One region of the Bacillus sp. V2I10 genome, then DNA from elsewhere that is predicted to be linked to it. Evidence: a T-box and tRNA genes for the amino acid it is inferred to sense, from the RefSeq annotation. Region 1 holds a T-box; the other holds one or more tRNA genes.
What was found. The T-box of region 1 lies ahead of pheS (phenylalanine--tRNA ligase subunit alpha). A T-box ahead of a tRNA ligase gene usually reads a tRNA of that ligase, here a tRNA-Phe.
Positions count from the first base shown of each region.

Region 2: it has a tRNA-Phe gene. The T-box ahead of pheS (phenylalanine--tRNA ligase subunit alpha) is inferred to sense a tRNA for this amino acid. The anticodon was not compared.

Region 1 covers NZ_JAUSYV010000001.1:1,661,465-1,676,722, forward strand. Annotated here, with positions in the region: gene QFZ72_RS08335 (replication initiation and membrane attachment family protein) at 1-351, shown strand, start outside; gene dnaI (primosomal protein DnaI) at 371-1,306, shown strand; gene ytxC (putative sporulation protein YtxC) at 1,526-2,350, shown strand; gene thrS (threonine--tRNA ligase) at 2,807-4,738, shown strand; ribosomal protein L20 leader region at 4,873-5,002, shown strand; gene infC (translation initiation factor IF-3) at 5,061-5,579, shown strand; gene rpmI (50S ribosomal protein L35) at 5,601-5,801, shown strand; gene rplT (50S ribosomal protein L20) at 5,829-6,188, shown strand; gene QFZ72_RS08370 (DUF1294 domain-containing protein) at 6,408-6,677, shown strand; gene QFZ72_RS08375 (TVP38/TMEM64 family protein) at 6,734-7,342, shown strand; gene QFZ72_RS08380 (sigma-w pathway protein ysdB) at 7,349-7,744, opposite strand; gene QFZ72_RS08385 (dUTP diphosphatase) at 7,883-8,371, shown strand; gene QFZ72_RS08390 (M42 family metallopeptidase) at 8,434-9,519, shown strand; gene sspI (small acid-soluble spore protein SspI) at 9,554-9,766, opposite strand; gene QFZ72_RS08400 (TrmH family RNA methyltransferase) at 10,032-10,790, shown strand; T-box leader at 11,184-11,426, shown strand; gene pheS (phenylalanine--tRNA ligase subunit alpha) at 11,489-12,523, shown strand; gene pheT (phenylalanine--tRNA ligase subunit beta) at 12,538-14,952, shown strand; gene bioA (adenosylmethionine--8-amino-7-oxononanoate transaminase) at 15,006-15,258, opposite strand, start outside.
Region 2 covers NZ_JAUSYV010000001.1:384,040-399,297, reverse strand. Annotated here, with positions in the region: gene QFZ72_RS02205 (two-component system regulatory protein YycI) at 1-748, opposite strand, end outside; gene QFZ72_RS02200 (YycH family regulatory protein) at 735-2,081, opposite strand; gene walK (cell wall metabolism sensor histidine kinase WalK) at 2,071-3,915, opposite strand; gene yycF (response regulator YycF) at 3,921-4,625, opposite strand; gene QFZ72_RS02185 (M23 family metallopeptidase) at 4,895-6,349, opposite strand; tRNA gene QFZ72_RS02180 (tRNA-Phe) at 6,633-6,705, opposite strand; gene QFZ72_RS02175 (adenylosuccinate synthase) at 7,030-8,316, opposite strand; gene dnaB (replicative DNA helicase) at 8,572-9,936, opposite strand; gene rplI (50S ribosomal protein L9) at 10,138-10,587, opposite strand; gene QFZ72_RS02160 (DHH family phosphoesterase) at 10,584-12,563, opposite strand; gene QFZ72_RS02155 (YybS family protein) at 12,658-13,587, opposite strand; gene rpsR (30S ribosomal protein S18) at 13,708-13,947, opposite strand; gene ssb (single-stranded DNA-binding protein) at 13,991-14,524, opposite strand; gene rpsF (30S ribosomal protein S6) at 14,564-14,851, opposite strand; gene ychF (redox-regulated ATPase YchF) at 14,964-15,258, opposite strand, start outside.

The DNA.
Region 1 (15,258 bases):
GGCGTCGTCAATGTTTTAATTTACTATGTTATGTTAAAAACAGATATGAAGCTATCGAAAACGTATGTGCAAAAAATTGCAAGTCACTGGGCGAGAAAACAAGTATCCACTGTGAAATCGGCTATGGAGCTCGCTAAGCAGGAGCATCGCCAATACCAGGAGTGGGCCGAAAAGAAAACCGTTTCTAAAACAGGCAGAAAGCTGATACGGAAAGAGAAGCTTCCACAGTGGCTTAAAGAAGACCTGGAAAAACCCGATACAAAAGAAGAAATCAACCAAACAGAAGTGGATCTTGAGCGGAAAAGGCTTGAAGAAAAAATAAAACAATACAGACAGCAGCAGTCTGATTAACAATTGGAGGTGAATCCAAGTGGAATCGATTAATAAAACGTTAAGCGGACTTGCGGGCCGTGAGGATTTTCAAAAACGGATGAGTGCGATGAAAGCACAAATTATGAAGAATCCCGATATTCAAAAATTTCTGAGTGAACATCGTACAGAAATTAATGATGAGATGATTAACAGAAGTCTAATCAAGCTGTATGAATATATCGGCCAAAGCAAGCGGTGTGCAGATTGCCCAAGCCTGTCAGAGTGTAAGAATTTAGTTGAGGGGTATCATCCCAAGCTTATTCTTCAGGGAAAAACGATTGATTTAAAATATGAGGTTTGTCCAATGAAGGAAGCGGAGGATGAACGGAAAAAACATCAGGCTTTAATTAAATCCATGTTTATTCCCCGTGATATACTTAATGCGAAACTTGAAGATATTGACCTTAAAGAAGACAGCAGAATAAGAGTTGTCAATATGGTACTTAGCTTCAGCGAAGAATATGAAGCAGGAAAACATGTAAAGGGAATGTATCTATACGGTTCGTTTGGAGTCGGCAAAACCTATATACTTGGAGCCATTGCGAACGAGCTCGCCAAGAAAAAAATCCCTTCCATGCTCGTCTATGTTCCCGAATTTATGAGAGAGCTGAAGAGCTCACTCCATGACAATTCACTTGAAGACAAGATTGATGTTGTTAAAAAAGTGAAAGTGCTTATGCTCGATGACATTGGCGCAGAAGCGATGTCCAGCTGGATTCGGGATGATATATTAGGCTCTATTCTTCAATATCGCATGCTTGAAAATCTTCCGACATTTTTCACATCAAACTTCAGCATGAAAGATCTGCAGAGTCACTTAAGTGTTACACAGCGCGGGGAAGAAGAACCTGTCAAATCAGCGCGGATCATGGAGAGAATTAAATATCTTGCCGATCCTTATGAGTTAAAAGGACGAAATTGGCGGGAGAGATAAATAAGCAGTACAAGACACAGTTCTACAGGGACTGTGTTTTTTTATTTATTTTTAAGAAAGTAAAAATGTTGCGATTTTGTTGGCAAGCGGATTGCACAGATCCTCGGGTCAGAACGGAATGGCGCCTGCGCCTTTCTAATTCCTTTAAAAAACGATTCTATTTAACGGTTCTCCGCCATATACATGAAATCAGGTATTGGCTAAAAAGGGGGGACAACCATGATCGAAATATTTTTCAATTCTCCGCATGAAGCAGAAACAGTCCACAATATGCTTGATCATGAGCGTGATAAATGGAAAGCCGAGATTGTTAGAATAAAGGAACATGGAATCCAGATTGTAAGCAATGATCCAGGTGAGATGATTAACGTCCTTCTGATTCCGGTGATCGTCCGCTACATCCTGAAGTACAAAGAATCTCACCTGATGCTGTCCATCATCAAAGACAAATTCTATTTTCAAGAGCCGGAGGAACAGCAGCAAATTATACATATTGCCGAGGCGATTATTGAAGGAGAACGCAGCGAGATTCCGAAAGTTGATCAGCTTCCGCTAAGGGAAACTCCCATCTATGAAGCTCTAGCCGATTTCATCAAGCCTAATCTGTCTTTTGCTCTTCCATCCTTTATAAAATTCCGTCTTCACCAGTATGTGGAGCGTTTAAATAAATATATTGAGATTGCGATCGAAGAGTACAAGCTCGAGCAGGAATATCAGACATTTATTCAAAGTTTAAGAGATTATGCCATGAACAGGGAAACGAAAGTAAACGTGCTTCACATCGTGCATGAAAAAGAGCTGACAGTTTACAATGAACATTTTGCTGAACTGAGCCAGGATGAGCTGATGAAGTATATTGACAGGTCTTTTATTCATCAGCATCCTATGTACATTGATGCCTCGCTTTTGGCACCGCTGGTGTCAATCGCTCCAAACCAAATTCATTTATATACCGATTCACCAGACTTTGGCATGGTACGGACGATACAGAATATCTTTTTGGAGCGGGTAAACATTTATCCCAGAAAAATGGCCGGTATTTAAGAAAAGCGGAAACGCCTGTTTAGCTCAGGCATGACAAATAAGAATCAGGCAGAAAAGTCCGGGTTTGACTTTTTTGACACCAATCCGAAATTTTATACTATCTTATAAAAAAAGCTGAATAATCTTGATTTCCCCTGGAAATGATTCTATAATACGTAGTAAATACATGATAAGTTATGATGAGGACATGAGAGTGTTATCACGGCGCAAAGAGAGGGAAGTCACGGCTGAGAGCTTCCTGGCATGAATAACTCGCTTACCACCTCTAAACTTCAGCTTTGAAAGGCATGCTGCCAAGTAATAGCTGACGGGTATTCCCGTTACAGATTTTTTTGAGCCATTCACTGTACTTTGTGGATGGAAACAAGGGTGGAACCACGGCGAATAATCACTCGTCCCTTATTATAGGGACGAGTTTTTTATTTTTTAAAAAATTATATTTAAGGAGTGACAAGGATGTCAGACGCTGTAAAAATTTCATTTCCGGACGGAGCTGTAAAGGAATATCAGGCAGGCACAACTACTGAAGATATTGCGGCATCCATCAGCCCGGGGCTTAGAAAAAAATCATTGGCAGGTAAATTCAATGGTGAATTAATTGATTTGAAAACACCAATCGATCAGGATGGCAGCATTGAAATTGTCACATTGGACAGTTCTGATGCATTAGAGATTATCCGTCACAGTTCTGCACACGTACTCGCGCAGGCTATAAAAAGAATTTACAAAGATGTGAAGCTTGGAATTGGACCGGTTATCGAGAATGGATTCTATTATGACATTGATATGGACCAATCGATTTCTGTTGAAGATCTTCCGGCAATAGAAAAAGAAATGAAAAAAATCATCAATGAAAACATTGAGGTTGTCCGCAAGGAAGTAACGCGGGAAGAAGCAAAAGCCATCTATGAAGAAATTGGCGATAACCTGAAACTAGAACTGCTTGATGCTATCCCTGAAGGCGAAAAGGTGACAATCTACGAGCAGGGTGAATTTTTCGATCTTTGCCGCGGAATTCATGTTCCTTCAACTGGAAAATTAAAAGAGTTTAAACTTTTAAGTGTAGCGGGTGCGTACTGGCGCGGAGACAGCAACAATAAAATGCTGCAGCGCATTTATGGCACAGCTTTTATTAAAAAAGCCGACTTAGATGAGCATCTTCGTTTATTAGAAGAAGCGAAAGAGCGCGATCACCGCAAGCTGGGAAAAGAACTGAGCTTATTCACTACATCTCAAAAAGTAGGTCAGGGTCTCCCGATCTGGCTTCCAAAAGGTGCGACAATCCGGCGCATCGTTGAGCGCTACATTGTGGATAAAGAAGAGCGCCTGGGCTATCAGCACGTTTACACTCCTGTTCTGGGAAGTGTGGAGCTGTACAAAACATCAGGTCACTGGGATCATTACCAGGATGACATGTTCCCTGCAATGTCTATGGATAATGAGGATTTAGTTCTTCGTCCAATGAACTGTCCGCATCACATGATGGTTTACAAGCATGATATTCACAGTTACCGCGAGCTTCCGATCCGTGTAGCCGAGCTGGGTACAATGCACCGCTATGAAATGTCAGGTGCACTCAGCGGGCTTCAGCGCGTACGTGCGATGACACTTAATGATGCACATATCTTTGTCCGTCCGGATCAAATTAAAGACGAGTTTATCCGAGTTGTGAGGTTGATAGAAGAAGTATATAAAGATTTTGGAATCAATGATTATTCATTCCGTCTTTCTTACCGCGATCCAGAGGATAAGGAAAAATACTTTGATGATGATGCGATGTGGGAAAAAGCTCAAAGCATGCTGAAGTCAGCAATGGATGAGCTTCAGCTTGATTATTTTGAAGCAGACGGCGAAGCAGCTTTTTATGGTCCAAAGCTTGATGTGCAAGTCCGCACAGCGCTTGGAAAAGATGAAACGCTTTCTACTGTTCAGCTTGACTTCTTATTGCCGGAGCGTTTTGATTTAAATTATGTCGGCGAGGACGGCAAACAGCACCGCCCAGTTGTTATTCACCGCGGGGTAGTATCAACAATGGAGCGCTTTGTTGCATTCTTGATTGAAGAATACAAAGGGGCTTTCCCGACTTGGCTCGCTCCGACACAAGTGCAGGTAATTCCGGTTTCACCTTCTGTGCACCTTGATTATGCAAAAAAAGTTCAAGAACTGCTGCAGGCTGAAGGAATCCGCGTAGAGCTTGACGCACGCGATGAAAAGATCGGCTATAAAATCCGCGAGGCGCAAATTCAGAAAACACCTTATATGCTTGTTGTCGGTGACAATGAAGCGGCTGAATCTGCCGTTAATGTCCGCAAATACGGAGAACAAAAATCAGAGACAATTGCTCTTAAAGAATTTATCGAAGGAATCGTAAAAGAAGTGAAGAGATAAAATCTTCTCGAAAAAAAGTATTGCACATCCAGTAAATGTTTGATACAATTCATTTTGTTGCAATAAAACCAGCATGACTTGACAGCGGAAATTTTTTCGTGATATAATTTGCAGGGTAATTGAATAGAAGTTTGTCTTGCAAGCAGAAGCACCCGCTTCTCACCTGATCGACGCATCATTGCAGTCTACAGGTTTACGACTATATATACTTAGTATACTAAATCGTAGTGTGGGTGTTTTGTGCGCCCACACTTTTTTGTTTTTCAAGAAAGTGTAGCACAAACAATTCATCTGTTCAGTTAAAAATCCTTGGAGGTGGCTAATTATTAGCAAAGACATGATGGTAAACGATGGAATTCGCGCTCGTGAGGTTCGTCTAATTGGTGCAAATGGCGACCAGCTTGGAATTAAATCTCGCCAAGAGGCGCTTGAGATTGCTGCCAGATCGAATCTTGATTTAGTTTTAGTTGCTGCAAACGCGAAACCACCTGTATGTCGTATTATGGACTATGGCAAATTCCGTTTTGAGCAGCAAAAGAAAGATAAAGAAGCACGTAAAAATCAAAAGATCATCAGTATTAAAGAGGTTCGCTTCAGCCCGACAATTGATGAGCATGATTTTAACACAAAACTTAAGAATGCACGCAAGTTCCTAGAAAAAGGAGACAAAGTGAAAGCTTCTATCCGTTTTAAAGGCCGTGCAATCACTCATAAAGAAATTGGTCAACGTGTTTTAGACCGTTTTTCTAAAGCTTGTGAAGATTTAAGTACAATTGAGTCTCATCCGAAAATGGATGGACGCAGCATGTTCTTGGTTCTAGCACCTAAAGTAGAAAAGTAAAGATACGAGGAGGAATACCTTATGCCAAAAATGAAAACTCATCGCGGCGCTGCAAAGCGTTTCAAAAAGACTGGATCAGGTAAATTAAAACGTTCACACGCTTACACTAGCCATTTATTTGCTAACAAATCTACAAAAGCAAAACGCAAACTTCGCAAAGGCACTTTAGTAAGCAAAGGCGACTTCAAACGCATCCGTCATTTATTAGATAATATTAAATAATTCGTTTTCACATAGGAGGGAATTGACATGCCAAGAGTAAAAGGCGGTACTGTCTCACGTCAAAGACGTAAAAAAGTTCTTAAATTAGCTAAAGGTTATTACGGTTCAAAACATACATTATACAAAGTTGCTAACCAGCAAGTAATGAAATCATTAATGTATGCTTACCGCGATCGCCGTCAGAAAAAACGCGATTTCCGTCAGCTTTGGATTACTCGTATCAACGCAGCTGCTCGCTTGAATGGTCTTTCTTACAGCCGTTTAATGCATGGCTTAAAGCTTGCTGGCATCGAAGTAAACCGCAAAATGCTTTCTGAGCTTGCTGTAACTGATGCTCAAGCATTTGCTCAATTAGCAGACGCTGCTAAAGCAAAATTAAACAGCTAATCGCTGCAGAAAGGTCATTCTCACCGTTTGAGAATGGCCTTTTTTCTCATTATTTTAAAGTAGATAAGAAAGTTTGGAGCATTGATGGCAAGCGGAAGCAAGCCCAGCTCCTCGGACAGAACAAATCCGTCAAAATAGTCAAAACCGGACTTTGCTGCTGATCTGTCATGCCAGAGCTAAACAGGCACTTGCACTTTTCTTAAAGAAAGGATGATGATGATGGCGCTTTTGATCAGTTATTACATATTGCTGAATATTTACGGCTTTTATTTAATGGGAGCAGATAAAAATAAAGCTAAAAAGGGACAATGGAGAATTAAAGAAAGCAATCTTTGGTTTATTGGCTTTATTGGGGGAGCGATCGGGCTGACAATTGGAATGAACACTTTCAGGCACAAAACGAAGCATCAATCTTTTGTTGTCGGTCTGCCTGCTTTAATGATTATTCATCTCGTCCTGTTCGGCTATTTTTTATATAAGATGTCATAATACTCCATTGAATAAGATACAATTTAGTACACACGATTCTCACAAAAAGTCATCTTATGAACTGCATGAAAGAGGTGAGGACAATCGATCTTGCAACTTCTGCAGTCGTTTCAACGGTTCAGTCAACAGGCTTTCTAGCCCCGCTTTTTTTTATCTTTATGCACATTTTAAGACAGTTTTTGTTCATTCCTGTAGTTGTCATCTGCATCATTGGCGGAATTTTATTCGGCACTCAATTTGGGACCTTTTATTCCATTATTGGCCTGACTGTCGCAAGCATAAGTTTTTATACCCTATCAAAACAATTTCCTTCTTTTTTGGAGCGTTTTTCAGGGTTAAAGAAAAAATGGCTTGGAAACTATACGAGACTTTCTGTAGGGCAAATTATTGTTCTCAGAATGATCCCATTCGTTAACTTTTCCATTTTATCGTTTTGTATCCTTGATCGGTCGACTTCATTTAAAGACTACGCAAAGCTTTCTTTTTGGACTCATATACCTGCAGCTTTTTGTTTTACATCTTTCGGGGCATACTTTGGGAAATTCTCTCTTGTTACAACAATTGTATTAATTGGAACGCTGATTTTATTTGTCTATTTGCTGAGAGAAAAAAGAGTCATTATTAAATGGCATGATTTTTTTGCAAAAACCATGCAAAAGCCGTGACCTCTGTCACGGCTTTTGGCTTTTTAACAAGAATTCTTTCACGGGACTTTTCCAATCAAGAGAAGCATGAGGATATCGTTCCCTCACTTTTTCTTCTACAAATTCAAAATCAGAGAGGGAGAGCCCTTGAAGTTTACTTAGGCTTTCGGTCCAAATAAAGATGGATACAACCTCAAACGCCTGATCTGTTGTTCCAAGGTATTTCTCGCCTTCGAACAAAACACCCTTGTAAGTTAACAAGAAGTTTTTGCGCACATTGTCACGTTCATCAAGCAGAAAAAACTGCTTTTTTTCCTGTGCAAGCTCAAGCTTCCGCTTGGGATTCAGCACATATTTTGCAAGAGAATATAGGACAAAGACAATAAGAACAAGCAAAAGTAATCGTAACAGGATTACTATCATGGCAGTGCCTCCCAAACGTATTTTGTTACAATACGATTGAAGCATTCATAAGGTTTCAGTTTTTTTATGTATGATTAAATTTTTTTGAAGTAAACAAGTGTAAGTGGTAAACTTGGCGAAGTATAGGAGTGATGAACAATGAATTTATTGAAATTGATTGAGATGCAGAAGGACCTTGATTTGAAAATTGAAAAACAGCACGGCCTGGAAGAGGAACCGCTGCTTGAAAAGAAAATTTTAGCTTTGCTAGTTGAAGTTGGCGAACTTGCCAATGAAACAAGGTGCTTTAAATTTTGGAGTTTAAAACCTCCAGCTGAAACAAGCGTCATTCTTGAGGAGTATGTGGATGGCATACATTTCATTTTATCGCTTGGAATTGAGATTGGCATGACAGAGGGTTATGAATTTGAACTGCTCGATGAAGAAATTTCTTTAACAGCACATTTTGTTCATGTATATGAAAAGATAGCGCAGTTTGAAAAAAGCCATTCTGAAGCACACTATCTTGAAATGTTTCAGCAGTATCTTTTGCTTGGAAAAGTTCTTGGATTTTCGGCTGAAGATATTGAGGCTGCTTATGTTAAAAAGAATGAAGTAAACCATGATCGTCAAAAACAGGGCTATTAAGATTTTGAATTACTTTCCAGCGTTTAGTATAATAGGAAATAGTAAAAGAGGGGGGTAAATGAATGGCGAAATTAGATGAAACACTGCAGATGCTGAAAGATTTAACAGATGCAAAAGGCATTCCCGGCAATGAAAGAGAGCCGAGAGAAGTCATGAGGAAATACATAACGGCATATGCCGATGAGGTTACGACAGACGGTCTTGGGAGCTTAATCGCCAAAAAAACAGGCAAAGAAGGCGGCCCGAAAATTATGGTTGCCGGCCACTTAGATGAAGTAGGCTTTATGGTCACGCAAATTGATGATAAAGGATTTCTTCGTTTTCAGACGGTTGGCGGATGGTGGTCACAGGTTATGCTTGCACAGCGTGTGACGATCACTACAAAAAAAGGGGATGTTACAGGTGTTATCGGTTCTAAACCGCCGCACATCCTTCCTCCTGAAGTGAGAAAAAAAACGGTCGACATTAAAGATATGTTTATTGATATAGGGGCATCAAGCCGTGAAGAAGCAATGGAGTTCGGTGTCTTGCCTGGAGATCAAATCGTCCCGTATTTTGAATTTACGGTTATGAACAATGAAAAGATGCTGCTTGCAAAAGCGTGGGATAACCGCATCGGCTGTGCAATTGCAATTGATGTCCTAAAAGGGCTGAAAGATGCTGAACATCCAAATGTTGTATATGGTGTGGGTACGATTCAAGAGGAAGTAGGGCTTCGCGGAGCACGTACGTCAGCACATGCCATACAGCCTGATATTGGATTTGGCGTTGATGTTGGAATCGCTGGTGATACACCAGGAATTTCAGAGAAAGAAGCATCAAGTAAAATGGGTGAAGGCCCGCAAATTATTCTTTATGACGCATCAATGGTGTCTCATAAAGGATTGCGTGATTTTGTTGTAGGTGTTGCCGATGAACTCAGCATCCCATATCAATTTGACGCGATTGCAGGCGGAGGAACAGATTCAGGCGCAATCCATATGACAGCGAATGGCGTTCCGGCTCTTTCCATTACGATTGCTACTAGATATATCCACTCTCATGCTGCCATGCTGCATCGGGATGATTATGAAAATGCAGTGAAATTAATTACTGAGGTTATTAAACGTTTAGACGAAGAAACCGTTAAAACGATTACCTTTGATTAAATAACATAAAAATGCTGGGCAGTCTGCCCAGCATTTATTTCTTCTTTAAACCTTCTTCAAGAATCGTCAGCATTTCATTTTTCTCATCCTCGCTTGAATTCTGCCAGATCACTTCGAACAGAACGCCTAAGCCAGGAAGCATTTTTTCTTCGCCGTTTTGAATCGCATCTACAATCGTATCCTCAAGCTGACCTTGATCATTGCCTGATACATTTGAGATAATGGCATTTCTTAGATTTAAATCCAACATAATCACTCCACATCATATAATATTTACCTATCTATATCCTGTGTTAGTTTGTGTTTTTTATGTATGTTTTATAAGATATAATAAAGAAAAGTGAAATCGCCCGTTTAGCTCAGGCATGACAAATAAAGCTCCGCCATAAAAGCCCGGATATGACTTTTATGGCGAAGCCGTTTGGCGATTCAGCTGGACAAAAGATATAAGCAGAATATTAAAAGTTCCATTAATTATATAGAAGAAAAGCAGCTATAAAGGAGCAGTACTCGTGAAACGAATTGAATCTATACAAAATCAAAAAGTAAAGCAGTGGCGTAAATTACATACCAAAAAAGAACGTGACACAACGAATACATTTTTAATTGAAGGCTTGCATTTAGTAGAAGAAGCCTTAAAAGATAAATCAGTGATTAAAGAATTGATCATTTCAGAAGAAGCATCCATTCCATCTCATTGGAATGCGGATGATCTGCCGATTATATATGTCACGAAAGAAATCATGAAAGCTATCTCTGAAACAGAATCGCCTCAGGGTGCAGCTGCAGTCTGTGTTCAATCAGAAAAGCACGAAATCAGTGCCTGGAAAAAGGTCGTGCTGATAGATGCCATTCAGGATCCGGGGAATCTTGGAACAATCATCAGGACTGCAGATGCAGCAGGGATGGATGGAGTCATTCTTGGAGACGGAACTGTGGATGCATACAATTCAAAGGTTGTCCGTTCCAGTCAGGGATCAATCTTTCATATTCCAATTGTAAAAAGAAAATTGAATGAGGCAATCTCAGAGCTTAAACTGCAAAATGTCTCTATATACGGAACCTCGCTTCAAAATGGTGTTGATTACCGCAAAACCGAAGCAGCAGCTTCATTTGGTCTTCTTATTGGCAATGAGGGAAGCGGAGTAAATAAAGAATATCTACAGCTCACTGATCAAAATCTGTACATTCCGATTCTAGGAAAAGCAGAATCCTTAAATGCAGGAATTGCAGCGGGCATTCTTATGTATCATTGTATAGGAAGTAAATAAAAAAATAGTAAAATTTCCCCAACTCCTAATTTACGGCGGCTTCGGCTAATAAATTAGGAGTTTTGCTAAATAGAAATGAAAACGGCTGAATGCACAAGAAAACAGCTAGAACAAAAAAGTGAACGGCTAAAATAATTCCAAAATCCGCTAAATTAAACGGAATTTCCGCTAGAAAATATGAAGTTTTGGCTAATAAAACTCCAAATTCGGCTAAATGTTCATCCCAATCTGAGCTGGATTGTCAGTCCTCGGCCAGAACAAATCGGCCATAAAAGTCAAACCCGGACTTTTCTGACGGATTCTTATCTGTCTGTCGGGTCTGATCAGTCGATTCCGCTTTTCGGTATTGCATGAACATATTCTTTTCATTATAATAAGATACAGTTACATACTCTAACAGCGATGATAGAGAAGAGTAGTTTACGGGAGCGTCAATCAGGGAGAAAATGCCGGTGACTGAGAGCATTTTTTTGACAGCAGTAAATGAATTCACCTCTTTAGCTGGCATCAGGACCATTCGGTTTTTGAATGTAAAGATGTTCCGGATCAATTCCGTTATCTTAGAACGAAGTGAACAGCTGTTTCTTTTTGGGCTGTTAACAAGGGTGGTACCGCGATATTCAACTCGTCCCTTTTTGGGGCGGGTTTTTTATTTTGGAAAAAAATGAGCAATCATTTGAAATAAAGGAGGAAACAGCATGCAGGAGCAACTGAAACAGCTTCAGTTAGAAGCACTTGAAAAAATACAAACAGCTAATGATTTAAAAAGCCTGAATGACATCCGTGTCTCATACTTAGGCAAAAAAGGACCGATTACAGAAGCGCTTCGCGGTATGGGAAAACTATCTGCAGAAGAGCGTCCGTTAATGGGTGCTCTTGCAAATGAGGTCCGCGAAAGCATTGCAACAAGCATTGCAGCAAAACAGGAGGGACTTGAGGAAGCTGCGGTTGAGGAAAAATTGGCAGCAGAAACAATCGATGTAACTCTTCCTGGACGCCCGGTCCGATCTGGAAACCATCATCCTATTACAGCTGTTATTGAGGAAATTGAAGATCTTTTCCTCGGAATGGGCTATTCAGTTGAAGAAGGCCCTGAAGTTGAAACGGATTATTTTAACTTTGAAGCATTGAACCTTCCTAAAGGACATCCTGCCCGGGATATGCAGGATTCATTCTACATTACAGATGAAACGCTGCTTCGTACACATACATCCCCTGTTCAGGCTAGAACGATGCAAAAGTATAAAGGGCAAGGTCCTGTTAAAATTATTTGTCCGGGTAAAGTGTACCGCCGCGACAACGATGATGCGACACATTCTCATCAATTCACTCAAATTGAAGGGTTAGTGATCGATGAAAACATCAGCATGAGCGATTTAAAAGGAACGCTGGAAGCCTTTGCTAAAAAGATGTTTGGTGAGGACAGAGAAATTCGTTTGCGCCCAAGTTTCTTCCCATTTACAGAGCCTTCAGTCGAGATTGATGTTTCATGCTTTGCATGCGGAGGACATGGATGCAATGTATGTAAGGGCACTGGCTGGATTGAAATTTTAGGTGCAGGAATGGTTCATCCGAACGTGCTTGAAATGGCTGGATTTGACTCGAAAAAATACAGCGGATTTGCATTTGGAATGGGACCTGAGCGCATTGCCATGCTGAAATACGGCATTGACGATATTCGCCACTATTACACAAATGATGTACGTTTCTTAAAACAATTTAAAAGAGCATAAAAGGAGGTTTACCGATGTTTGTTTCATATAAATGGCTGCAGAATTACGTTGATCTCAGCGGAATATCAGCAGAAGAACTGGCAGAAAAAATTACTAGAAGCGGGATAGAAGTAGAAGGTGTTGAAGCGCTGAACGAGGGTATGAGCGGTGTTGTCATCGGTCATGTGCTTGAAAAAGAACAACACCCTAATGCAGATAAACTGAACAAATGTTTAGTCGATGTCGGGGGAGAACTGCCTGTACAAATCATTTGCGGTGCTGCAAATGTCGATAAAGGCCAAAAAGTAGCAGTTGCAACTGTGGGTGCAGTTCTTCCTGGAAACTTTAAGATTAAAAAAGCGAAGCTTCGCGGTGAAGAATCAAACGGAATGATTTGTTCTCTTCAGGAGCTGGGAATTGAGTCAAAGCTTGTGGCAAAAGAATTTTCTGAAGGGATTTTTGTTTTCCCGAATGACGTTCAGCCAGGTGCAGATGCTCTAGCTGAGCTGAGCCGTGATGATCAGATTCTTGAACTGGGGTTAACTCCGAACCGTTCAGATTGCTTAAGCATGCTTGGTGTCGCACATGAGGTAGCGGCAATTTTAGGAAGAAGTGTCACATATCCTGATCTTACACATGAGGAAGCTTCTGAAAAGGCATCAGATTTTATTTCTGTAACCGTAGAGGCCAAAGAAGAGAATCCATTATATGTTGCTAAAGTGATCCGCAATGTACGAATTGCTCCATCACCTCTTTGGCTTCAAACAAGGTTAATGGCTGCAGGAATTCGTCCGCACAATAATGTTGTGGATATTACCAACTATGTATTAATCGAATACGGTCAGCCTTTGCATGCCTTTGACTATGACCGCTTAGGTTCAAAAGAAATTCTTGTTCGCCTTGCTGAAGCAGGGGAAGAAATCATCACATTAGATGGACAGAAACGTGTCCTTACTCCTGAACACCTTGTTATAACAAATGGGAAAGAGCCTGTTGCTCTAGCAGGCGTGATGGGCGGAGAAAATTCTGAAGTTCATTCAGATACAACAACGATCCTGCTTGAGTCTGCGTACTTCAACGGTCAAACCGTCCGCAAATCTTCCAAGGATCATGGGCTGCGCAGTGAAGCTAGTGCACGTTTTGAAAAGGGCGTTGATCCAAACCGTGTCTGCGCTGCAGCAGAACGTGCAGCACAATTAATGATGGAGCTTGCAGGCGGAGAAGTATTAAATGGATCTGCAGAAGTGAACTACTTAGAAGCAGAGCCTGCTGTTGTCAGCATTCATGTAGATAAAATCAACAAAGTGCTCGGCATGAACATTTCAGTAAATGAAATTCAGTCGATCTTCACTCGTCTTGGCTTTGAAGTAAAGGAAGATAACGGAACGTTTACGGTTACTGTTCCGACAAGACGCGGAGACATTACGATTGAAGAAGATTTAATTGAAGAAGTAGCAAGACTGTATGGCTATGATAATATTCCATCAACATTCCCGGTCAGCGCTTCTTCACCAGGCAGACTGACTGGATATCAGTCAAACCGCCGCAAAGCACGCCGTTATCTGGAAGGAGCAGGCTTGTACCAGGCGATTACGTATTCTTTAACAAGTGAAGAAAAAGCATCTCAATTTGCTCTTGAAGCATCAAATTATACTCGTCTTGCTATGCCGATGAGCGAAGAGCGAAGCGTCCTCCGCTTAAGCTTGGTTCCGCATTTGCTGGAAACACTGAAATACAATCTTGCTCGTCAAAATGACCAAGTAGCGCTTTATGAAATGAGTTCGGTTTTCATTTCAAATGGAGCAGACGAACAGCCTGTTGAAAAAGAACGACTAAGCGGTGCTGTTACTGGTTTGTGGCATTTAAATCAATGGCAGGGTGAAAAGAAGCTTGTTGATTTCTATGTAGTAAAAGGAATTCTTGATGGATTGTTTGATGTCCTTGGGCTGAAAGAGCAGATCACATACAAACAAGCTAAGCGCGATGGGCTGCATCCTGGTCGTACGGCAGAAGTCTTGCTAAATGGGATCACTGCCGGATTTATCGGCCAAGTTCATCCAAAGCTTCAAAAACAAATGGACCTAACTGAAACATATGTATTTGAACTTGCTTTACAGCAGCTGCTGAAGGCGAATCTGGAAGAATTAAAGTTTTCTGTGATCCCTCGTTTCCCTTCAATGACAAGGGATATTGCCCTTGTTGTTGACAGAGAAATTGTCGCAGGCGATCTTAAAGAAACGATTTCTGAAGCAGGCGGAAAGCTTCTAAAAGAAGTGTCTGTATTCGATCTATATGAAGGCGATAAACTGGAAGAAAATAAAAAGTCGCTCGCCTTCTCTCTGCGCTATTTCGACCCGGAGCGCACATTAACGGATGAAGAAGTAACGAAAGCTCATGAAAAAGTGCTTCGTGCAGTTGAAGAGAAATACGCAGCTGTGCTGAGAGGTTAATGAATGACATGAAAAGCAGTGAAATCTAATGAGATTTCACTGCTTTTTTGCATTCAGTTTTTCTCTGTAACGTCTCTGATAGACTGATAAAGTATGTCAGTCATCTCATCCAGTTCCTCTTTTGCAGCTGCAAGCGGCGGCATAAATACAATGACATTTCCCAGTGGTCTGAGGAGCATGCCGAGCTCTCTTGCACGTCTGCAGACTTTAACTCCCACCCTGTCCTTCCAATCAAACGGTTCGGCTGTATCCTTATCCCTCACTAATTCTATCCCGATCATAAATCCTTTTTGCCGAATATCACCC
Region 2 (15,258 bases), 1.3 Mb from region 1:
CTTCTTTCTCATTTACCACGATATGCCATGTCGGCGCTAGAATCTGTTCTCCTGATAAAGGAAAAGGTGTATAGTAGCCAAATTGCACCTCTGTCACTTTGCTGTTTGGCTTTAAATCATTTTTATTGTAGAGAGCCTCCAGTGCCTTAAGGGCAGGGAGGGTGTCCTGTCTTTCTTCCAGGTCCTCAATATTTTCAAGCATTGTCTGCTCATAGCTGACAATCTGATTTTTATCATTTAAATAGAGGGTCAGCATTCCGATGTTTTGATCAGTAGAAAGGTCCTGAAAGACCATTCTATCATTATATGTTTGAATATAGACGATCGTATTTTCGACTTTATCTGTCTTCCATAAGACATATTGATCTCCGTACAGAATGTTCTCGCGGACTATCTGATTCAATTTGCTTTGAGTATTTGTCTCAGGCAGTCCAATCGGCTTTTCAAATTCTGCTTTTAATCCGGTGAAGTTATTTTCAACATTAAGAATTTCCTGATTGGATAATGCCTTCAGTTCTTCCTCTGAGAAAACCTTGCTTTCAGCTGTGATGTAAGCCCCTTTTTCATTTCCCTTAGGAAGCTCGCCGTAGGTAATTCCCTCAGCTGCAAGCTGTTCTTCAATCGTTGCTTTTTGAATGACGTCATATCTGCTGTTTGTAATGATAATATTAAAATATTGAATCGCTAAAAATGTATTCAGAACGAGAAATGCCAGTATAAAAATGGATTTCGTCTTACTCCAATCCATCACTTTTACCTCCAAGCGCTTCATTTCCAGTTTGCAGCTTTATAAATTGGCCGCTCAACGTTTCTGCATACCAATACGGCTTAAGTTCAACTATTCTCGGCTCTGCAGTTGCAGACATTTCATAAGCAGGAAATACCCGCTTCACATTTTCTTTTTCAATGGTCTTTATCTGCTCGAGCAGAGTCAGGATTTCTTTGCTGTTTGGCATTTTCACTGCATTCCGAACAAATCCTGTATCCAAACCGTATAGAGGGCGCAAATATGTCGCAATTTCGTTATTGCCCCAGCGCATGGAAATTTCAGTCGGTCCAAACGTATTGGTGTTATTTTCAAACACGGGAATAAAGTCTACCATTAGACGAAATGAGACAAGCTGGCTGTCAGGATCCATGTTGTAAAATTGATACTCATCTGTCCAGCCGCCATGATCGTTTAAGAACTCAATGCTTTGTTTCATAGCTTTGCCCCGTTCAATAAACATGCTCGGATCAATGGTCGGATTGACAAACCTTAATCTCTCCTGGCTTGGATAAACGGTCAGTAAGCTTGTTCCGTCTGTATAGACGTTCTGAGTAGGCTTCATTTCTCTTCTTACATAGCTTGGATTCGTAAAGAGCGCTTGTTTGAAATCCTCACCGTTAATGGATTCAATGATATACTTCCTCTGATCCAATTCAATTTTGCCCTCTGGAAGAAGCAAGTTCTTATCTTCTAGGAGATCTATTGAAACGTAATGGTCCAAGTTTTCCTTTTTTTCAATGATGGATGCAATGAAGTTTTTTGCATTTTCGCTGCTGATCGATGCTTCATATACCAGTCTTTGCTCTACAGAAACGAAAATGATTTTTTGCGGCTGATTTGCTTTTCCCTGCGGCAGAACAATCCGGTCAAAAGAAGAGTAGATTGTTTTTTGCGATTTATATTGAAAGATAGATTGAAAAATTTCAAACGGAATTTTGTCACTGAAAATAAATTCTATTTTTTTCGTTTCACTTTTTCCATTCAGCCACTCATCAAGCTGATCAGAGGTATATCGGTTTGAGACATTTTTCACTTCACTGATATTCCAGTTTCTCAGCTGATTCCATACGAAATCAATATGTTCAGCTTTAAACGTCCCATAATGCTCGGCATTTTGATGGACAAACATCTGATAGGGACGGATCACATTGGCCGGCTCTTTTTTCTCTTGGCTGATAGGTTCATTTTCCAAATACTGGCTGTTTTGTATAAAGTCATAGTTAGGCTTAAAGGTCCACAGGTTATACGTAAAAAACACACTGGAGCAGACCAGCAGCACTAATATAACTGTTTTTGCTTGTTCACGATTCATCCCAATCATCCTCTTGATCCCGGGTAAATGGAAGAGTAAATAAGATAGTTGTCCCTTTGCCTTCCACACTTTTCGCCCATATTTCCCCGTCATGCGCACCGATCATCTCTTTTGCTATAGCAAGGCCGAGACCTGTTCCACCGAGCTTTCTTGTCCGCGCTTTGTCTACACGGTAAAAACGCTCAAATATCTTGTTCTCAGTTCCTTTTGGAATTCCCATCCCCTGGTCTGTTACGCTGATTTGAAGCTTATCCTCATGAACTTCAGCCTTAAAAGTTATCAGACCGCCCTCTGGTGAATATTTGAGAGCATTGGAAATAATGTTATCCAGCACTTGAGTAATCTTATCAGGATCAATGTCCACATAAAGTTTTTCCTCGGGCAGCTTACGCAAAAAAGTCACGTGCTGTTCCTTTGTCATCTCAAAGCGATCAATAATCTGATTAAAGAAATTGGTAAAGTTAATCCATTCTTTATTGAAGCGATAATCTTTGCTGTCAAGCTTAGAAAGCTGCAGCAGATCATTAACAAGACGAATCATTCGTTCTGTCTCATTTTGAGTGACGTTTAAAAATTGAGGAGCAATTTCTTTGTCTTCCCAGGCTCCATCGGCAAGTGCTTCTAAGTAACTTCTCATCGTCGTAAGCGGTGTTCTGAGTTCATGAGATACGTTTGCTACAAATTCACGTCTTTCCTCATCAATTTTTTCCTGTTCAGTAATATCATAAATAACGGCAATCAGACCATTATTCCGTTTTTGCTCTTTTTGAATAACTGAAAAGTTTACTCTCAGGATGTACGGCTTATCCTCAGTACTTGCATCTAAAATAAGTGAGTCCTGCTGTTCAATCAAACTATCAAACGTATACTCATCTTCAATTCCAAGGATTTTAGTAATTGGCACCTCATAAACGGTTTCACGTGAAACATTAAGCATTTCAAGGGCAGGATTGTTAACTAGTATGACTTCCCCAGTTCGATTTGTTGCGATGACGCCATCTGTCATATGCGCAATAACAGATGCCAGCTTCTTGCGTTCTCCTTCTGTAGATGCCTGTGCTTCTTCAAGTTTATCTGTCAGATTATTAAACGTGATTGCAAGCTGGCCAATTTCATCCTCGCCGTATACTCTAACTTTTCTGGAGAAATTCCCCTTAGCAAGCTCAATCGCCTGTTTTCTCATATCAGACATTGGCCTTGTAATAGTACGTGCAAGGAATACACCCAGAATAGCGGTAATTGCCAAGGAAATACCTGTCCCTGTTGCCAGGATTCCATTAATCACCCGCATTTGAGAAAAGACTTCTTCCATGGAAGCGACTAGGTAAAGAGCACCAATGGTTTCTTGGTCTATATTTTTAATAGGGGTTGATGAAATCCATACTCGTCTGCTTGTATCACGTTCAATATAGACTTTTTCATCAGGCTTTTCGAATACAAGCGTCCGTTTTATGAGAACTTCCGTCGTCCGTTTCCCGATAATATCACTATTATTCGGATCTGATGTAGCGATTACGCGGCTATTTTTATCAATGACTCTAATTTCCTGGATTTCATCCTTTGCAAAATCCTTTAAAATAGCCGTGATATCCTCTTCTAGTGTCGGAATTGTGTCTGTAGAATCTTCTGTTCGTTCTTTTGTCATTTCCTGTTCTATGCTGTAATTAATGAAATTAATTCTTTGTGTAATGGAGGTGTTGAAGTTTTCTGTTAAAGATCTCTCAAGCTGCTGTACAAAATAGACCCCAATGATTTGCATGGCAATCATGATCAGGAGCACATAAACCATTACGAATTTAAAATGGATTGATCTAAAAAAACCTACTTTATTCATGAAACCTACTCCTGTTCAGGGTTTCGCAAGTAATACCCGACACCTCTTCGTGTCACAATCCAAGTCGGATGACTCGGGTTATCTTCGATTTTCTCCCTAAGTCTGCGAACAGTTACATCTACAGTACGGACGTCACCAAAATAATCATAGCCCCAAACGGTTTGAAGAAGGTGTTCGCGCGTCATGACTTGTCCAATATGTTTGGCCAAATAGTGAAGCAGCTCAAACTCACGATGAGTCAGCTCAATCGTTTCACCGCGTTTAGAGACGACATAAGCATCAGGATGAATCGTTAATGAACCGATTTCAATTTCATTTTTATCTGTTTGCTGTTCTGGAGGAAGAGCCTGCAATCTTCTTAAATTGGCTTTTACGCGAGCTAATAGCTCTCTGGTGCTGAACGGTTTTGTCACATAGTCATCTGCACCCAGTTCAAGTCCAAGGACTTTATCAATTTCAGAATCTTTTGCTGTCAGCATGATAATTGGAATTTCGTATTTTTTCCGGACTTCACGGCATACTTCCATTCCATCTTTATTCGGGAGCATAATATCTAAAAGGATGAGATCAGGCTGAATTTCTTCTACCATTTCCAATGCTTCATTTCCATCATAGGCACAAAATACTTCATAACCCTCTTTTTTTAAGTTAAATTGCAGAATGTCTGCAATCGGCTTTTCATCATCAACAACTAAGATTTTCTTTTCCATGGCCAATCGCCCCTTTTATATAAGGTGTTTCTTTCCTTATTCTTAATTTACCACTTCTATCTAATAGATTCATCTTTTCAAAGCGTATTTCTTTTTAGCTATTTCCTAAATGTGCCGCGGTGAACCAGCGAAAGTGCGAAAAGAGGTTTACAGCTGAAGCTCGTATGAATTCACTGAAATTTCACCCTCACCCTTATTTCTTTCAGTGAAGACAAAAACTCGGCATTTTGCCGAGCTAAAAAGAGGAAAACCTCTAGCAAAGCTAGAGGTTATTTTTTCACGTAATCAAGCGGATTTTTCAATTTTCCATTTTGATAAACTTCGAAGTGCAAATGAACACCGGTAGAACGTCCAGTAGATCCCATCACACCGATTTTCTGGCCTTGAGATACTGTTTGTCCTACTGAAACCGAAATAGAGTCTAAATGGGCGTAAACAGTTTTCATTCCATTGCCGTGATCAATCTCTACTTTATTTCCATACGCTCCAGAGTTTCCAGCTGAAACGATTTTTCCATTGTCTGCAGCTTTTATCGTACGATCGCTTGGACGGGCAATATCTATCCCTTTATGCATTTTCCCCCAGCGGGTTCCGAGCTTGCTTGAAACATAACCGCCTACAGCTGGCCATGCTAATGATCCATTTCCGCGAGAAGGAACAACTTTCGTGCCTTTGACGATAATTTCTTTTACTGGTTCAGTCAGTGTTTCATCTTTTGTTGTTTCACGTTTCACTTCATTGCCATTTTCTTTAAAAACAATATAATTTAACAGCTTTTGACCGTCTTTACCTTCTTGCTTCGTTTTCTTGTCGCCTTTGAACATAGAAGAATCTTCAATCACTTCTGTTTCATAGGCAATCGCTTCTTTCTTTGATACTTCTTCTTTTACAAGTACATTTGTAAATGGTTTATATTCTTTTACATTCAGTTCGTCTCCAGGCTTAATGATATCCTCATCTTTTAAGCTTGGATTCAGTGCAAGCAAATCTTCTAATGTAAGCTTATATTCAGCAGCTATTTTACTGAGTACATCTGTATCATTGACTTTATGCTTTTTCTCTTCAAGAGTTCCTTTTTCAAGAAGTTTTATGCCTTCCTCAGCAGTAATCAGCTTGTCGGGAGAAACTTTTTCTTCAGTTACTGAAACTTTATCAGATAAGGAAACGTCTAATATACGTGATTGGTTTTCTTTAATAGGCTGCAGAGGCACGTTGGATTTTTTCATCGTATCCAGCTGCTTTAAAACTTCCTCTGAAACATATTTGCCTTTAAATTTTTTTAATACGCTTTCGGCTTCTTCTTTGTTTTTGAAGTAAGCAACGTTTTTATCGTCTACTTTAATGGAAGCAGCTACTGCCACAACATCAAGTTCTGCATTCAGTTTATTTAACGTTTCATCATTATTCGAAATAGGGCGAAACATTTGTTCAGGGATGATTTCAATTTCTTCAACCGTTAATTGATAATCTTTATAGTTCTTTTTGGCCTCATCAATTTTCTGCTTTGAAAGGTCATCAATTAACTGCTGACTGTCTACTGTACCTGCTAGATCTCCACCTAAATAGACATGATAAACGGTTTCAAGATTTTCTTCTGCAGATGCAGATCCAATGCCAAATGACAGACCGCAAGCCATTGCGAAACTAAAAAAAGCCTTCTTCATTATGCTGTTTTTTGTATATTGAACGTTGTTTCCAACAAATCCATTTATGCGCTTAAACACGATTTAATTTCCTCCCAATTAACCACTGCTAAGTACTTTATCTATCATTTTATAAGCAAATAGTTCTATTTCGACAAAATTCTATTTTTTTACCACTATATTAAATTAGCATATTATCAGACAATTACCTAGTGATTTTGAAAAATGTAACATTTCTGTATTATTGGTGTCATAATTTACTGTTTCCTGTAAATATATGCCCATACAAGAAGAATTTTTCATGACAAAAAAGGCACAAAAATAAAAAAGACATGCATCCTAAAAGGATCATGTCTTTTTTGAGTGGCTCGGGACGGAATCGAACCGCCGACACAAGGATTTTCAGTCCTTTGCTCTACCGACTGAGCTACCGAGCCATGTTTAAGTATGAGGTAAAATGTTATGTAAAACGCTGTTTATTACCGGACCTTTATTATTATAATTCAAGGTTTGCGGAAATACAAGAAAATTTTCGAATAATAACGGCAGATTATTTAATTTGGCAGTACTTATCATGTCATATAGCCAATTTTAGAATTTTCACAGCCGAAACTGGAAAACTTTCATCCGTTTTTTTGATTTTTTCAGCTGATATTGAAAATCTTTCAGACTGTTTTGACCTTTTATCGGCCTAACTGCAAATTCCAGCCGCTCAAGTTATAAAAAAATCGAAAGGAGGCTAGCCCCTTTCGATCAGCTGCTTAGCTATATACGCTTCTTACAACGTTTGTTTGTGTTCTGTCAGGGCCCACTGAGAATACTGAAAGAGGGATGCCTGTAAGCTGTGATACACGCTCGATGTAATTGCGGGCATTTTGAGGAAGCTCACCAAGGTCGCGAACGCCTGTGATGTCTTCTGTCCAGCCTGGAAGCTCTTCATAGACAGGCTCGCAATCAGCTAATACTTTAAGGCTTGCAGGGAAAGATTCCATGATTTCACCTTTGTATTTGTATGCTGTACAGATCTTCAATGTTTCAATGCCAGTTAATACGTCAATAGAGTTTAATGATAAATCCGTAATTCCGCTTACGCGGCGTGCATGACGGACAACGACGCTGTCAAACCAGCCTACACGGCGTGCACGGCCTGTTGTTGTACCGTATTCACGGCCGACTTCACGGATTTGATGGCCAATTTCATTATCAAGTTCAGTTGGGAACGGGCCGTCACCAACCCGTGTTGTATATGCTTTAGAAACACCGACAACATGGTTGATTTTCGTTGGTCCTACACCAGAACCGATTGTAACTCCTCCCGCTACCGGGTTTGAAGAAGTAACAAATGGATACGTACCCTGATCGATATCAAGCATAACACCCTGGGCACCTTCAAATAATACACGTCTGCCGCCGTCAAGAGCATCGTTCAATACAACAGCTGTGTCACAAACGTACTGCTTGAACTGCTGACCGTACTCATAGTACTCATCAAGGATTTCATCAATCGTGAATCCTTCTGTCTCGTAGTACTTTTCAAGCATGCGGTTCTTTTCTTCAAGGTTTCTAGTTAATTTTTCTTCAAAAGCTTCACGGTCTAATAAGTCAGCGATGCGGATTCCTACGCGTGCTGCTTTGTCCATGTAAGCAGGGCCGATCCCTTTTTTCGTTGTACCGATTTTATTGGCGCCTTTGCGTTCTTCTTCTACTTCATCAAGCTTTAAATGATAAGGAAGGATTACATGTGCTCGATTGCTGATGCGAAGATTGTCTGTGCTGACTCCGCGCTCGTGAAGATAAGCAAGCTCCGTAATTAGAGCTTTCGGGTCTACTACCATTCCATTGCCGATTACACAGGTCTTTTCACTGTAAAAGATACCTGATGGAATTAAGTGGAGCTTATATGTTTCACCGTTAAATTTAATCGTATGTCCAGCGTTATTCCCGCCTTGATAACGAGCGATAACCTCTGCATTTTCTGAAAGGAAGTCGGTAATCTTTCCTTTACCTTCATCTCCCCATTGTGTTCCAACAACTACTACTGAAGACATTAATGTGCACCTCCGTTTTTTTTCAACTCTTTCTCTTTTCGCACTATCAAACAAGCTAATTTTACCTGAAAACTTAGCTCAAGTCAACGAAAAGACGAACGTTAATGAGATTACAATTTCATTTCGTTCGTAATAAGACCTGAAAAAATAAAATAACATACCATCTTCACATAGAGTTCCCCTAATTAAGGGTTTCATTCTTAACGGTAAAGGGTTAAAGTCTTCAAAAAAAAGAGCCGTCTTTATGAAGACAGCCTAAGCACCTGGCGGAACGCCGGCATCATCGAATCGCCGTTCCAAGTTTACGAATTTATTGTATTCTTTTACGAAAGCAAGACTGACCGTACCGACTGGACCGTTACGCTGTTTTGCAATGATGATTTCGATGATATTTTTATTTTCGGATTCCTTATCGTAGTAATCATCACGATATAAGAAAGCAACAATATCCGCATCCTGCTCGATACTTCCTGATTCACGGATATCTGACATCATAGGACGCTTGTCCTGACGCTGCTCAACTCCGCGAGATAGCTGTGATAGGGCGATAACAGGCACTTTTAATTCCCTTGCCAGGGACTTAAGTGTCCGTGAAATTTCAGATACTTCCTGCTGGCGGTTATCTTTATTTCGTCCGCTTCCCTGAATCAGCTGCAGGTAGTCAATCAGAATCATCCCAAGACCGCTTTCCTGTTTGAGGCGGCGGCATTTTGCACGGATTTCACTTACCCGGATGCCTGGAGTATCATCTATAAATATACCCGAATCCGACAAGCTTCCCATCGCCATGGTAAGCTTTCCCCAGTCTTCCGGAGTTAAGTTGCCGGTACGCAAATTCTGTGCATTAATGTTGCCTTCCGCACAAAGCATCCTCATGACGAGCTGATCTGCCCCCATCTCGAGACTGAAGATCGCAACGTTCTCATCTGTTTTCGTTGCCACGTTTTGCGCGATATTCAAGGCAAAAGCGGTCTTACCGACAGAAGGACGGGCAGCTACAATAATCAGATCATTTCGCTGAAAACCGGCTGTCATTCTGTCGAGCTCCGTAAAGCCCGTGGCAATTCCAGTGATGTCCCCTTTTCTTGTGTGGAGCAATTCAATGTTATCGTACGTTTGAACAAGAACATCTTTAATATTCTGGAAAGCTCCGGCGTTTTTCCGCTGTGAAACCTCCATAATGTTTTTCTCGGCTTCATTTAATAAAACATCTACTTCATCTTCACGGGAATAACCGTCTTGAGCAATCGTTGTAGCTGTTCGGATCAATCTCCGCAAAATCGACTTCTCTTCTACGATTCTACCGTAATATTCGATATTGGCAGCAGTCGGAACCGCATTTGCCAGATCACTTAAATAAGATACTCCGCCGATTTCCTCTAATAAATTGGCATCAGCAAGCTCAGAGGTTACTGTTACTAAGTCAACAGGCTCCCCTTTATCCGCAAGCTTCAGCATCACATTGTAAATCTTTTGATGAGATGCTCTGTAAAAATCTTCTGGAATCAAAATTTCAGAAGCGGTGATTAAAGATGCGGGTTCTAGAAAAATCGCTCCGAGTACAGCTTGCTCCGCCTCAATATTTTGTGGAGGAATCCGATCATCAAACATTTCATTCATGATGATCACCGTCCTTATCATTTAATTAGAAAAGCGCGAGCGCCTAAGGTCAGCTCCGGCAGGCAGATCCATTCTGACCGAGGAGTTAGGCGCTGCAGCTAGACATGGATGAACAAAAAGTTATACTTCTCTATAATAGGAAAAAATGTGATGATGCGAAAAGAAGCAGCATCCATTCACACATCACATTTTTTATACTGATTATTTTTGTTCTGTTACGTGCACTTTAACAGTTGCTGTTACCTCCGGATGCAGTTTTACAGGTACATTTGTATAGCCTAAAGCACGGATCGCATCCGGCAGGTCAATTTTTCGTTTATCAACTTTATGGCCATGTGATTTCAGAAGCTCATCAGCGATTTGCTTGCTTGTAATGGATCCGAATAAACGGCCGCCATCTCCTGATTTCGCCTTAAGTTCAACCGTTAAGTTTTCAAGCGTTTCTTTTAGTTCAACCGATTTTGCAAGCTCTGCAGCCGCTTCTTTTTCTTCTTTTTTCTTTTGACCTTGAAGCTTGCTGATTTCTGCCTGATTGGCTTCAATCGCAAGTCCCTGCTTAATTAAAAAGTTATGTGCGTAGCCGTCAGCTACATTTTTAACTTCTCCTTTTTTCCCTTTACCTTTTACATCTTTTAAGAAAATAACTTTCACGACTTAGTTCCTCCTTCTAAATACTCTTCGATCGTATGTTTTAATCTTTCTTCTGCTTCAAGCAGCGATACATGTTCAAGCTGTGTAGCCGCATTTGTGAGGTGACCTCCGCCGTCTAAAGCTTCCATGATCAACTGCACATTGATATCCCCAAGGGAACGGGCACTGATGCCGATTGTGTGCTCGTTTCTTCTCGCAAGAACGAATGACGCCACAACACCGCTCATTGCCAAGAGCGTATCTGCTGTTTGAGCAATGATGACCTGATCGAAATAGTCCTCTGAATCAGGATCTGATTTTGCAATGGCGATGCCATCTTTAAGCATGTTGGTATTTTGAATGATCTTTGACCGCTTTACATAATGATCAATATCTTCTCTCATAAATTTTTGCACAAGAATCGTGTCAGCCCCTTTAGATCTTAAATAGGAAGCTGCATCAAATGTACGGGAACCAGTTCTGAGAGTAAAGCTTTTAGTATCGACTATAATGCCCGCAAGCAAAGATGTGGCTTCAATCATGTTCATTTTCAGACGTTTGGTCTGATATTCCAGGAGTTCTGTCACAAGCTCTGCTGTTGAAGAAGCATATGGCTCCATGTAAACCAGCAATGGATCCTTAATAAACTCTTCCCCCCGGCGGTGATGATCAATGACCACAACGTTGTCCACTTTATTCAGCAGCTTTTCATCGATGACAAGTGAAGGCTTATGAGTATCCACAACAATCAGAACTGTGTCATCTGTAGAGATTTCCAAAGCTTCTTCTCTAGTTATAAAACGGGACCACAAATCAGAATGCTGCCTTACTTCCTGAATCAGCCGCTGCACGCCTGTATCAATCTCGTTTAGATCAAGAACGATAAAGCCTTCCTTTTCATTTACCTGAGCTACTTTCAGAATGCCGATGGCTGAGCCTATCGCATCCATATCAGGGTATTTATGTCCCATAATGATGACTTTGTCACTCTCTGAAATAATTTCAGTCAGCGCATGCGAGATCACTCTTGCACGCACTCTCGTTCTTTTTTCCATCGGATTCGTCTTGCCGCCATAAAACTTCACTTTTCCATTCGTCTGTTTAATGGCAACCTGATCTCCACCGCGTCCTAAAGCGAGATCAAGACTTGATTGAGCCAAATCCCCAAGCTCAGTAAGAGAAGGCACACCTGAGCCTATACCGATGCTCAGTGTAAGGGATATGTTTTGAACAGTTGTCTGTTCCCTAACTTCGTCAAGAATGGAAAACTTTCCTTTTTCAAGCTTTATTAAAATATTTTCATTGAGAATCGCCATAAACCGTTCTGATGACGTCCTTTTCAGAAAGATGCCGTAGTCTGTTGCCCATTTATTCAGCAAGGAGGTTACTTGACTATTAATTGTGCTTTTCGTCTGGTCATCCAAACCTTGAGTGACTTCATCGTAATTATCAAGAAAAATAAGAGCAAGAACGGTCCGCTCATCCTCATACTGCTTTTCAATTTCTATCTGCTCCGTAACATCAAAGAAGTACAGCAGTCTTTCCTCGCGCTTGATGATTACTTTAAACTTCCGTTCGTGAAGAGTTATGGTTTCTGTATCGACTTCCTGCTTCACAAGGGGCACAAGTGATTCGGCTACATCATACATGGACCTGCCGACCAATGTGTCTTCATGGAAACAGGATGTCAAAAACGGATTAGTCCATTCTATATGATAATGTTCGTTAAAAAGCATAATCCCTATAGGCATTTCCATTAAAGCTTCTTCGCCAACCCGCTTCAGACGGTAAGAGAGAGTCGAAATGTAGGTTTCCAATTCAACCTTCAGCTTTTTATCGGCTATTTTTAAAAGAAATAAGATCGCACCTAATAGAAAGACTCCGGCAACACCAATCATCCATTGATAATAAAAGATGATAATGATGGCAATCACAGTCAGGCCAATTAATGCAAATAGGGGATACCTGATAAACGGTTTTTCGTAAAAACTGGGCATTTTGTTTCAGCTCCTCAAACAACAGTGAAACATACGTAAGACAGCGGCTTACTCCTTCTGCGCACTGTATGAATCTAGTTTATGCGCCTTAGTGCTATTTCTTCACGCGGCCCCGCAAATTAAAAGCTAAATCAATTATACCTAAGATTCGCACAAGATACATCAGGATCGGCAGAATCAAAGAAAGAATGATTGCTATAACAGGTATGGCTTTCGAATAATTTTTCACATGACAGTAAAAGAAAATAAAAGAGAAGCCTTGTACCACTAACAGCACCTGGAGAACAAACAGCAGATTTACAGCAGCAATATATAGAAAGCTGCCTGTATCCAAATTTAAAAAGAATAAAAAACTGACAATCAAGTAATACCAGACAATGCTTGACGGCAGCTTCCACTCTCTGAATGGCTTTAGCGGCACAAGCTGGATTTTCAGCCTTTTAAGAACAGGAATGGTTACAGCATGAGACAGTAAGGCAAAGATAAATGAAACACTTACAAGCAAACTTGGAATTAAGTAGCCTATATATTTCATTTGTTCTTCTAATTGATTAATCGCTGCTTCATTTGCTTCCTGACCAATTGCAGCCATCATTGACTTTGCCATATCAATCGTTTCGTCCATGCTGCCTGTCGCTTCTTCAATTGGATCGATTTGAAAAAATGCCACAGAGGCTGCATACATGACGACAAAGCTGATGAGAAAGGCAATTGTGCCCCCGATCAAAGCGCCTGCCGTTTGCCTCTTCTGATAAAAGTAACCCATCACGATTCCGCTCAGGGCATATGTTAAAGTTAATGGCAAAGCAAACAAAGAACCAACTATCAATGTAATGAAGATAGAAGCGGCCATTAAAGTGACAGCAGCTTTAATCCCATGTCTCACCGTATAAAGAATAAACGGCAATGGCAAAAAGACCATTAAAAATGCCCCAAACAGCGGCAGATAAAGTGTCATTAATGTTAATACAGTAAAGAGCGCAAGTAATATCGCACCTTCTGTCAGTATGTTAACCCGTTTCACTGTTTCACCTCTTTTATACTTCCAAGCTTATTTTAAATGAACCGTGTGTGACAAATCAAATGGTTGGATAAAGAGTAAATAAAAAAGCAGCAAGGAATCCTCACTGCCTTTTTCATCTTACTATTCGCCAGATACGTATGGAAGTAAAGCCATTTGACGAGAGCGTTTAATAGCAATCGTTAATTTACGTTGGTATTTAGCGCTTGTTCCTGTTACACGACGAGGTAAGATTTTACCACGCTCAGAAACGAATTTTTTAAGCAAATCTACATCTTTGTAATCGATGTTAGTGATTCCGTGTGCAGTGAAGTAGCACACTTTACGACGTTTTGCACGTCCACCTTTGCGTCCGCCTGCCATAGTTTTTTCCTCCTTCCATTATGAAATGCACGTACTATATGTTTTAAAACGGTAAGTCATCATCAGAGATATCAATCGGCTTTCCATCATTAGCGAATGGATCGTCATCAAAGTTCGAACGGCCTTGATTACGCTGATTCTGATTTTGATTTTGATTTTGGTTTTGGCTGAATGGATTTTGCTGACCGCCTTGTCCACCTTGGCCGCCGCCATAATAATTGTTGTTTCCGCCACCGCCGCCGCTGTTTCCACTGCCGCTTTTAGGTTCAAGAAACTGTACGCTTTCTGCAACCACTTCGGTTACATAAACACGTTTGCCAGTCTGGTCTTCATAGCTGCGTGATTGCAGACGTCCATCTACTCCTGCCAAACTTCCTTTTTTAAGGAAATTTGCAACATTTTCTGCCGGACGGCGCCATACGACACAGTTTATGAAGTCCGCTTCTCTTTCACCCTGCTGGTTTGTGAAGGAACGGTTTACAGCTAATGTAAAAGTAGCAACTGCAGCTCCAGCTGGTGTGTAGCGCAGTTCTGGATCTTTTGTTAGTCTGCCGACTAAAACAACCCGATTCATCATCAGAATCATCCTTTTTTAAAGATATCTAATCTATATGAATTACACTTCTTTTCTAGTTACCATGTGACGCATGATGTCTTCGTTGATTTTCGCTAAGCGGTCAAATTCTTGAACAGCTTCCGGCTTTGATGCAACTTGAAGAAGCATGTAGTAACCGTCACGCAAATCGTTGATTTCATAAGCAAGGCGACGTTTGCCCCACTCTTTTGTTTCTTCAACTTCCGCACCATTGTCAGCTAAAATTGTGTTGAAACGCTCAACTAGAGCTTTTTTAGCCTCATCTTCAATGTTTGGACGGATGATATACATGATTTCGTATTTATTCATCTCTTACACCTCCTTTTGGTCTAAACGGCCCTAAACGGGCAAGGAGCAATTAAACAATTCAATTACTCACAAGTTTAAATTATAGCAAACAAAACGACTTTAGGCAACCAAATTAAACATTAAAACGGAAATGGATAACGTCGCCATCTTTTACGATGTACTCTTTTCCTTCTAAACGCACTTTCCCGGCTTCACGTGCAGCTCCCATTGTTCCTGCATTCAGCAGATCTTCATAGGAAACTGTTTCAGCACGGATAAATCCGCGTTCGAAGTCAGAGTGAATAACGCCGGCACACTGCGGAGCCTTCATTCCTTTTTTGAAAGTCCACGCGCGGACTTCCTGTACACCCGCTGTAAAATAAGTCGCAAGACCTAGAAGATTGTATGAAGCTTTAATAAGCTGATCA